Regions from separate parts of the Methylobacterium sp. CB376 genome, predicted to be linked through region 1. Evidence: predicted binding sites of a transcription regulator. Region 1 holds the regulator's gene; each other region holds the start of a gene.
The links. Region 1 encodes LexA, which represses DNA repair genes until DNA is damaged. Its sites were predicted from a motif close to TGTTCNNNNTGTGTTCNG; they were not measured.
Positions count from the first base shown of each region.

Region 2: the regulator LexA is predicted to act here: its motif matches at 1,379-1,396, upstream of uvrA (excinuclease ABC subunit UvrA).
Region 3: the regulator LexA is predicted to act here: its motif matches at 959-976, upstream of QA634_RS30365 (DUF3072 domain-containing protein).
Region 4: the regulator LexA is predicted to act here: its motif matches at 1,311-1,328, upstream of QA634_RS22570 (ImuA family protein).

Region 1 is NZ_CP121648.1:7,369,811-7,372,006, forward strand. Features, by position in the region: gene QA634_RS33915 (HD-GYP domain-containing protein) at 1-654, opposite strand, end outside; gene lexA (transcriptional repressor LexA) at 1,117-1,836, opposite strand; gene QA634_RS33925 (hypothetical protein) at 1,964-2,196, opposite strand, start outside.
Region 2 is NZ_CP121648.1:2,800,188-2,802,383, forward strand. Features, by position in the region: gene uvrA (excinuclease ABC subunit UvrA) at 1-1,263, opposite strand, end outside; gene sppA (signal peptide peptidase SppA) at 2,020-2,196, shown strand, end outside.
Region 3 is NZ_CP121648.1:6,581,171-6,583,366, reverse strand. Features, by position in the region: gene QA634_RS30375 (LysR substrate-binding domain-containing protein) at 1-236, shown strand, start outside; gene QA634_RS30370 (Flp family type IVb pilin) at 263-433, opposite strand; gene QA634_RS30365 (DUF3072 domain-containing protein) at 627-947, opposite strand; gene QA634_RS30360 (branched-chain amino acid aminotransferase) at 1,095-1,982, opposite strand; gene QA634_RS30355 (MarR family winged helix-turn-helix transcriptional regulator) at 2,175-2,196, shown strand, end outside.
Region 4 is NZ_CP121648.1:4,931,323-4,933,518, reverse strand. Features, by position in the region: gene QA634_RS22580 (sigma-70 family RNA polymerase sigma factor) at 1-399, shown strand, start outside; gene QA634_RS22575 (hypothetical protein) at 365-1,129, opposite strand; gene QA634_RS22570 (ImuA family protein) at 1,359-2,108, shown strand; gene QA634_RS22565 (DUF6504 family protein) at 2,023-2,196, shown strand, end outside.

The DNA of each region.
Region 1 (2,196 bases):
CCGCACGAGGCGCATCTGGTCCTGGTGCCGGAAGCCGAGCCGCCCCGCCAGGGCCGCCGCGTAGCCGGCCACCCCCAGCGAGTGCTGGTAGACGCTGATCGCGTGGGCCTGGATCACGTCGAGCCACGCCCGGATCCCGGCCTCGCTCATCGCGTCGAGCACGATCTCGGTGCCGAGGTCGATGTCCTCGCGGCTGATCGCCCCGCCCGCGGTGGCGGCGTGAAACGCCTGGGTGACGAGCGTGCTCGCCTCGGCGGCGCGGATGCGGGTCTGCCAGAGCGGCTCCCGCGCCCGCGCGGCGGCCTCGCCGGCGATCGCGTCCGCGATCTCGCGCGCGATCACGTGCGAGGGTGCATGCGCGTTGAGGACCGTTGCCGCCCCGCGCGCCCGCGCGAGCGCGGCGGCCGGCGCGTCGCGGGCGAGGCCGAGGCAGGGGACACCCCGGGCGCGCAGGCCGCTGATCGAGCGCCGCAGGCCGGTGCCGAGCGCGACCTCGGCCGGACCCAGATCGAGCACCACGGCGGCGTGCGGACCGGGCGGCGGCGGATCCTCCGGCCGCATGGCGATGCAGGGCATCAGGCGGGCGAGTTCGTGCGCGAGCCCGAGAGCCGGCGCGGAACCGTCCGCGATCAACAGGATGGAGCCATCCGGCATGTCGTGCCCCGCACTGGCCTCTCCGACGCAGGAGCGGCTCCTCCGTCCCTCGGACCGGCTTCGAGGTATCGGATGGCTCGGTTAAGCTTCCCCTACGCCAGCGCAGATCCGCCGCGCAACCAGCAGTTCCGCAAGGTGGAGACATGCCACAGGAGCGCATCTCCCACCACACGCAAACTGTCGCCGCGGGCGCGAGGCCGGCCATCACCCTGCTCTACGCTGCGCGCGCCTGCCTGATCGCGACGCGGCCCGGCGTCACCATGCGTCAGCTGCGGGAAGGAAGGTGTTCGCGCCGGACCACGCGTCGTCGGCGCTTCCCCTCGACCGGGATCAACCAGGCGTCGTCCCGATCTGCGGGGCCGAGAGGGGCTCGCGCGCGGCGGATGATGGCCGTCCGCGCGAGGGTTACGGGTCGAACCGGAGCCGGGGACGGCTCAGTACTTGCCTCAGGAGGTAATTGCCTCAGTACTTGCGGATGAGGCTGACGAGGCGGCCCTGGATGCGGACCCGGTCGGGCCCAAGGACCCGGGTCTCGTAGGCCGGGTTGGCGGCTTCGAGGGCGATCGACGAGCCGCGGCGGCGCAGGCGCTTGAGGGTCGCCTCCTCGTCGTCGATCAGCGCTACCACGATGTCGCCCGTATTGGCGGTGTCCTGGCGGCGGATCACCACCAAGTCCCCGTCCAGGATGCCGGCCTCGATCATCGAGTCGCCGCGCACCTCCAGGGCGTAGTGCTCGCCGCCGGCGAGGAAGTCCGGCGACATCGCGACGCTGCGGCTCTGGCTCTGGATGGCCGAGATCGGCGTGCCGGCGGCGATCCGGCCCATGACCGGGATGCTGACCGCGTGCCCGGATTCGTCGGAGACCAGGGCGGTCGGCAGCGGGGCGGGCTTGACCGGGGCCGAGGAGCGCCCCCCCTCGACGACGCTCGGCGTGAAGCGCACCACCTCCGCGGGGCCGCTCGCCACCGCCTCGGGGATGCGGATGACCTCGATCGCGCGGGCCCGGTTCGGCAGCCGGCGGAGGAAGCCGCGCTCCTCCAGGGCCGTGATGAGACGGTGGATGCCGGACTTGGACTTGAGGTCGAGGGCGTCCTTCATCTCGTCGAAGGAGGGCGGGACGCCGGTCTCGCGCATCCGCTGCTGGATGAAGCGGAGCAGGTCCAACTGCTTACGGGTGAGCATGGGTCACTCTCATCGCCTGCGCCGACGCGCGACATGGTACAAATCGCGAACAGGTTAAGCGTTCTTCAAGTGTTCCGCAAGCCGTTGCGGCGCAGGTCGACTTGCGTCGGGCCGGAGTCGGGCGGGCTCAGGATCCGGCGCCGTCCCGCGTCACCTGGGTCCGCGCCCGGAGGCGGGCCTCGGCGTCCTCGTCGTACGCGGCGGCCCTGGCGAGGATCTCGTCCGCGCGGTCCGCGCCTGCCGGGCCTCTCAGCCCCTGAAGGGTCCACTGCTCGCAGCGCAGCACCGTCAGGGCGTCGATGGCGGCCCAGAGCCGCTGCTCCACCTCGCCGGCCTCGAGACCGAGGCTGGCGAGCTCCG
Region 2 (2,196 bases), 3.1 Mb from region 1:
CGGCGTCTCGGCCATGAAGCGGGCGATGTCCTCGCGGGCCTGATCGCTCTCGGTCTCCCGGTAGCGCCGCTCCAGGTTGGGCACCACGCCCTCGAAGGGCTTCATCACGTCGTAGGCGCGCAGCCCGTCGTTGTAGGAGAAGCGGATCGGGTCCCCGTCGGAGCCGAACAGCACGACCTGCCGCGCCGCCTCCGTCAGCTTCGCCCAGGGCACGTCGGTGCGGAACCGGTAATGGCGGGCGAGGGCCTCCAGGGTCTGGCCGTAATAGGGCGAGGTCGACTTCGCCCAGGGCGCGATGGCGCCGCGCTCCAGGCTCAGCGCCTCGTCGGCGATGACCAAGATCGGGTCGATGCGCATCTCGTGGCCGATGCCGCCGCAGGTCGGGCAGGCGCCGAACGGGTTGTTGAACGAGAACAGCCGCGGCTCGATCTCCGGGATGGTGAAGCCGGAGACCGGGCAGGCGAAGCGCGACGAGAACACGATCCGCTCCGGCGCGCCGCCCTCGGGCGCGTCGGCGAGTTCGATCACCGCGATCCCGTCCGCGAGATCGAGCGCCGTCTCGAAGGAATCGGCCAGGCGGGCGGCCATGTCGGGCCGCACCACGATCCGGTCGACCACCACGTCGATGTCGTGCTTGAGCTTCTTGTCGAGCCGGGGCACGTCGTCGATCGGGTAGTATTCGCCGTCGACGCGCAGGCGCTGGAAGCCCTTCTGCTGGAACTCGGCGATCTCCTTGCGGTACTCGCCCTTGCGCCCGCGCACCACCGGCGCCAGCAGGTAGGCGCGGGTCTTCTCCGGCAGGGCCAGCACCCGGTCGACCATCTGCGACACGGTCTGGCTCTCGATCGGCAGCCCGGTCGCGGGCGAGTAGGGGATCCCGGCCCGCGCCCACAGCAGGCGCATGTAGTCGTAGATCTCCGTCACGGTGCCGACCGTCGAGCGCGGGTTCTTCGAGGTCGTCTTCTGCTCGATCGAGATGGCGGGCGACAGGCCGTCGATCTGGTCGACGTCGGGCTTGGCCATCATCTCCAGGAACTGGCGGGCATAGGCCGAGAGCGACTCGACGTAGCGGCGCTGCCCCTCGGCGTAGATGGTGTCGAAGGCGAGCGAGGACTTGCCCGAGCCCGACAGCCCGGTGAAGACGACGAGCTTGTCGCGCGGGATGACGAGGTCGACGTTCTTGAGGTTGTGCTCGCGGGCGCCGCGCACCGCGATGACGCGGCCCTCCGCCGCACGGTCGAAAAACGTGTCGAGAGAAGCCATGCGGAGGCTCGCAGCGCAGCCGGGAAGGGGAGCGTCGGACCGGCGCCGGCAGGGTCCGGACCGGCCGTTCGTCGGCGAAGATGGGAGCGGATGCGCCGCCCGCCAACCCGCGTGCTAGAACAAAATACGTACAACAGCAACCGGGCCGCGCGACTCGGCACGGTTGCTGCGCGGGCGCGACCCGCGCACCGGCAGCATCCGACCATCCGCCCCGCACGACGGTCGTCGAAGCGTGGAGTCAGCCGGCACAACAGCGCGGGCGCGCGCCGGACCCGGCTGATTGCTATGGCAGGGCGGCCTCAGGGCGGACCTATACCTCTCCTATACAGCGGAGCGACGGTGAGCGCGCGCCACGGCCGCGCGTTCCGTCCGGAGGTTGCTGCAACCTTGCCGTGCATGCGCCCGCCGTCGCGGCCGCCCACCGCACACGGCCCGCGCGCCTCGCGAGGGGGATCCTCGGCGGCGCGCGCCCGATGCGCATTCCAACCGCGCATGCGCCCTGCGGCGCGACGTCCGACCCGATCCCGGCGCCGCGTCCCGCCGGCCGGCGCGGACGCGCCCGGAATTCGGGCGCCGCCCCGATTTCCCGTCGCTCCCGCTCTTGCCGCTGCGCGACGGGCGGGGGTAGAACTGCGCCGCGGAGCGAGGCCCACCAAGGACTTGGCCCGAGGAGTCGGGTACCGGACGGGGCCCGGCACCCGGGCCGCCGGTCGGGACCGCGCCTCGCGAGTGTGTGACGAAGGAAACGGGCGCCGCATGGCCATCGATGCCGAACTCCTCCTCGACCGACGCGCCTTGCGCCGGAAGCTCTCGTTCTGGCGCGTGGTCGGCATCGGAGCCCTGATCGTCGCCGTGGGGGCGATCGGCCTGCGGGCCGCCGGGAGCCGCGGCCCCTTCCCGGCCATCACCCCGCAGATCGCCCGAATCACCGTC
Region 3 (2,196 bases), 790 kb from region 1:
GGAGCTCGACCGCGGTCGGCGCCGCGGTGCTGGCGGGCCTCGCCGTCTCGGTCCTGCCCGAGAGCGCGCTCAGGCCCGGGATGCGGATCCTCTCCCCGGCGGACGGGTTTCCCGCCCTCCCCACCTGCCGGATCGGGCTCATGCGCCCGCGCATCCCGGAGCCGATGCCGCTGGCCGACGCCCTCGCGGCGCAGATCCGCGAGTGCCTCGACAATCTCGGGATCGCCGCGGAATAGGAGCGGCGTCGGCGGGGCCCGCGCGCTCACGGCTTCGAGAGCACGTTCACCACCTGGCTGCTGAAGTTGGCGTAGAGATTCCCGGTCTGATTGCCGTACAGGCTCAAGCCCCCGACCAGCGCCAGGAAGATGAAACCGGCGATCATCACGTACTCGATCGCCGTGCTCCCTGAGGAATCGCACAGGAACAGTCGCACGGTTTTGGCACGCAGCCATCTGCCGGTCACGACACGCCCCCCTCCACCTCACAGTGCAACGATAGGGCGGAACTCCCTCATCATCGGTTAAGAGAACCCCCGAAAGTGCGCCGCCCGCCACGCCTCTTCCGCAGGGTCAGGGCCGGCCTGGTCGGCCGCCCTGCCCGGATCAACCTTCCTGGTCAGCCCCTGGTCAGCCCTTGCCGGTCGCCTTGCGCAGGGCGTCGATCCGCTCCGAGGCCTCGGCCTTGTCGAGATCGGGATCGTAGGCCTCGCCGTCCCCGGCCTGCTCCGACAGGGTCTTGAGGTAGGAGGCCTGCGCGCCGGTCATCGGCTCGTGCCCGGTCGTCCAGTCCTTCGGATCCTTGATCCGGTTCGAGGGCTCCGCCGCCTCGGGCGCGGTCTTCGGATTCTCCGCCGCGCGAGTCTCGGCCGCGCGAGTCTCGGCCGCGTGGGTCTTGGCCGCGTGCGTCTCCGCCGCGTGGGATTTGGCCGCGTGAGTCTTGGCCGTCATGTCGGCTCCTCTGTTCCCGTATTGTTCTCGTCGGGGGAACGCGCGGAGGAGGCGCCCTGTTCCGTCCCCGGCCGCGACATCCCGCGCCCGGGGACGCCGCCGCGGGAATGCGGCGGCGCGGTGCTCGGGAGAGGTCTCCCGGGCGGGTCAGGCCGCCTTGGCGCGGGGCTGCACCTCGGCGGTGTAATCGTCCATCAGGGCGCGGGTGAGCGCCGCCGGGTGGAACCGGTAGGGGCCGATCTCGGAGACCGGGGTCACCTCGGCGGCCGAGCCGGTGATGAAGCACTCCGAGAAGCCCGCCATCTCCTCGGGCCGGATGCGCCGCTCGATCACCTCGACGCCGCGGCGGCGGGCGAGCTCGATCACCGTCTGGCGGGTGATGCCGTTGAGGAAGCGGTCGGCGAGCGGGGTGTGGATCGCGCCGTCCCGGATGAAGAAGACGTTGGCGCCGGTGCACTCGGCGACGTTGTCCTCCCAGTCGAGCATCAGCGCGTCGGCGTAGCCCTTCTTCTCGGCCCGGTGCTTGGAGATCGTGCAGATCATGTACAGGCCCGCCGCCTTCGAGGCGGAGGGCGCCGTGCGCGGGTCGGGACGCCGGTACTCGGCGAGGTCGAGGCGGATGCCCTTCATCTTGGTGGCCGGGTCGAAGTAGCTCGGCCATTCCCAGGCCGCGATGGCGAGGTGGATGGTGTTGTTCTGCGCCGAGACGCCCATCATCTCCGAGCCGCGCCACGCCACCGGGCGCAGATAGGCGTCCTGCAGACCGCTCTCCTTCAGGACGAGGGCCTTGGCGGCGTCGATCTCGGCCACGGAGAACGGGATCTCGAAATCGAGGAGCTCGGCCGAGCGGCGCAGCCGCTGCGAATGCTCCGTGCTCTTGAAGATCTGCCCGCCATAGGCGCGCTCGCCCTCGAACACGCAGGAGCCGTAATGGAGCCCGTGGCTGAGGACGTGAATCTTCGCGTCCGCCCACGGCACCATGCGGCCGTCGAACCAGATGTGGCCTTCACGCTGGTCGAAGGGGATGACGGACATGACGATGATCCTCGGTTGCGGTTCGTGTCCGGAAGGGCGGGCCGGCTCGCAATCTTCGTGCTTCAGCGACGCGAATGGCGTTCGTTCGTTGCGCCGGCGGGGTTGACGGGTATCAACGGGGCTGAGATATGTCAACAAGGCTGACATAAATCGGACGGCCGGGCGGGGCCCGGAGATCGGGGCGGTGAGACCATGGACAGGACGGCGAACCGAG
Region 4 (2,196 bases), 2.4 Mb from region 1:
AATCTCAGCGCGTGGCTGTTCACGATCATGCGCAACGCCTTCTACTCGGAGCACCGCAAGCGCTCCCGCGAGGTGGAGGACGGCGAGGGCGTCTATTCCGCGCGCCTGACCACCGCCCCCAACCAGGGGGACCGGCTCGACGTGCAGGATCTGCAGGAGGCGCTCAACAAGCTGGTCGCCGAGCAGCGGGAGGCCCTGCTCCTCGTGGCGGTCGGGGACCTCTCCTACGAGGACGCCGCCGCGCTGATGCAGTGCAAGGTCGGCACGGTGAAGAGCCGCGTCTGCCGCGCCCGCGACCGGCTGGCCGAGCTCCTCGGCTATTCGGGCGGGGAACTCGGCGCCGACCGGCTGACCCGCTCGGTCCTCAGCAACGCGAGCCTGATGGCGATCGAGGGCTGAGCCGCGCCCAGCGCGCGGCGGCGCGGGCGTAGAGATCCAGGTCGGACGCGTTCAGGCGCTCGATGTAGACGCGCAGGGCCGGGCTCAGGCCCTGCTCTCCCGGGCCCGCCAGCGGGTCTGGGCCCGCCCGCGGGCCCGGGTCCGCCTGCGGACCTGGCTCCGCTTGCGGGCCGGCGGCCGTTTCCGGAAAGGCGAGGCCGAAGCGCCGGTTGAGCTGCGCCACGAAGGGCGCGCAGGCCTCCGCGATCCCGACCAGGGCGATCTCCTCGACCTCGGCGCAGCCGAAGGCGCGGGTCTGGACGTTCTGGTTGGCCTTGTCCTCGATGAAGGCTTCCAGGCTCGGAGGGGCGGCGTCCTCGGAGGCGTCCTTGGCGGCGTCCTTGGCAGCATCCTTGGCGATCCGGGCCCGGTAGGCCGCCAGCACCTGCGCCACCGGCGCCCGGACCAGCGCGAAGGCCCGCCCCGGATCGAAGCAGGCGAGGTAGGCCGCGCTCAGGTGACTGGCGTAGAAGGCGATGTCGTGCCCCGCCACGTAGTCCGAGATCAGCCGCAACTTGTCGGCGGTCGACAGGTCGGGCCGGCCATAGACCGTCGCCTCGGCGAAGGGATGCGTCTCCGGACTGCCCGGGCCGTAGAGCGTGAACAGGCGCTCCGGCGGGAAGGCGGCGCGGGCCGCCCGCAGGAGGCCGTCGCCCGTGCCCGGGACGTGCAGGAAGAAGAGCGGCGCCATCGTCGGGACATTCCCTCGCGGACGGAGCGACGGCCGTGGCCGGCCTTGGTGGTCTTGTTGTGGCGGCACCACACCCGGCGCGGGTGGCGGTGTCGCCGGGACCGGGCAGGTTGTCCACACCCGTCCACAGGCCAGGCCCCGCGCGGAGCGGGCGGACTCGCGCCTTGACCCGCTGCCGCGCTAGAACAAATTAAGAACATCGGCGTTCGGAATCGGTGACGGGCATGGCATGCATGAGACCGGACGAGAGCAGCGGCTCGCGGCCCTGCGCGAGCGGATCGGCGGCCTGGAGCGGGACGCGGGGGCGGGCGCCCGGCCGCCCCTGCCCTTCGGCATCCCGGCGATCGACCGGCACCTGCCGGGCGGCGGCCTGCGCCGGGCGGCCCTGCACGAGGTGGTGGAGACCGGGCCGAGCGCCGGCCACGCGGCCCTCGCCGCCCTCTTCGTGGGCGGCCTCCTCGCCCGGCTCGACGGCCCCGTCCTGTGGTGCCTCGCCGGCCGCGACCTCTTCGCCCCCGGCCTCGCGGCGGTGGGGCTGCATCCCGACCGGGTGCTCTACGCCGAGACCCGCCGCGACGCGGAGGTGCTGCCCACCATGGAGGAGGGGCTGCGGCACGGCCGGCTCGCGGCGGTGGTGGGCGAGGCGGCCCGGGTCGGGCTCACCGCCTCGCGGCGGCTCCAGCTCGCCGCGGAGGGGGGCGGCACCCTCGCCCTGGTGATCCGCCGCTGGCGCGAGGGCGTCGCCGGCGAGCCGAGCGCCGCCGCCACCCGCTGGGGCGTGGCGGCGGCGCCCTCCCCGGCCTCCGCCCCCGGCCTGACGCGGGCGCGCTGGTCCCTCGCCCTGCTGCGCGCCCGCGGTGCCGAACCCCGGACATGGCTCGTCGAGGCTCCCGATGCGAAGGGTCGTCTGCATCTGCCTGCCGACTTGGCCGACCGACCGCGTGCGGAGGAAGGGCCGCGCCATCGTGCCGCCCGATAGGCCCCTGGTGACGGTCGCCACGCAGGGGCCGCGCCGGGTCCTGGCCGCGGTCGACGCGGCCGCCCGCCGGCTCGGCCTGCGGCCCGGC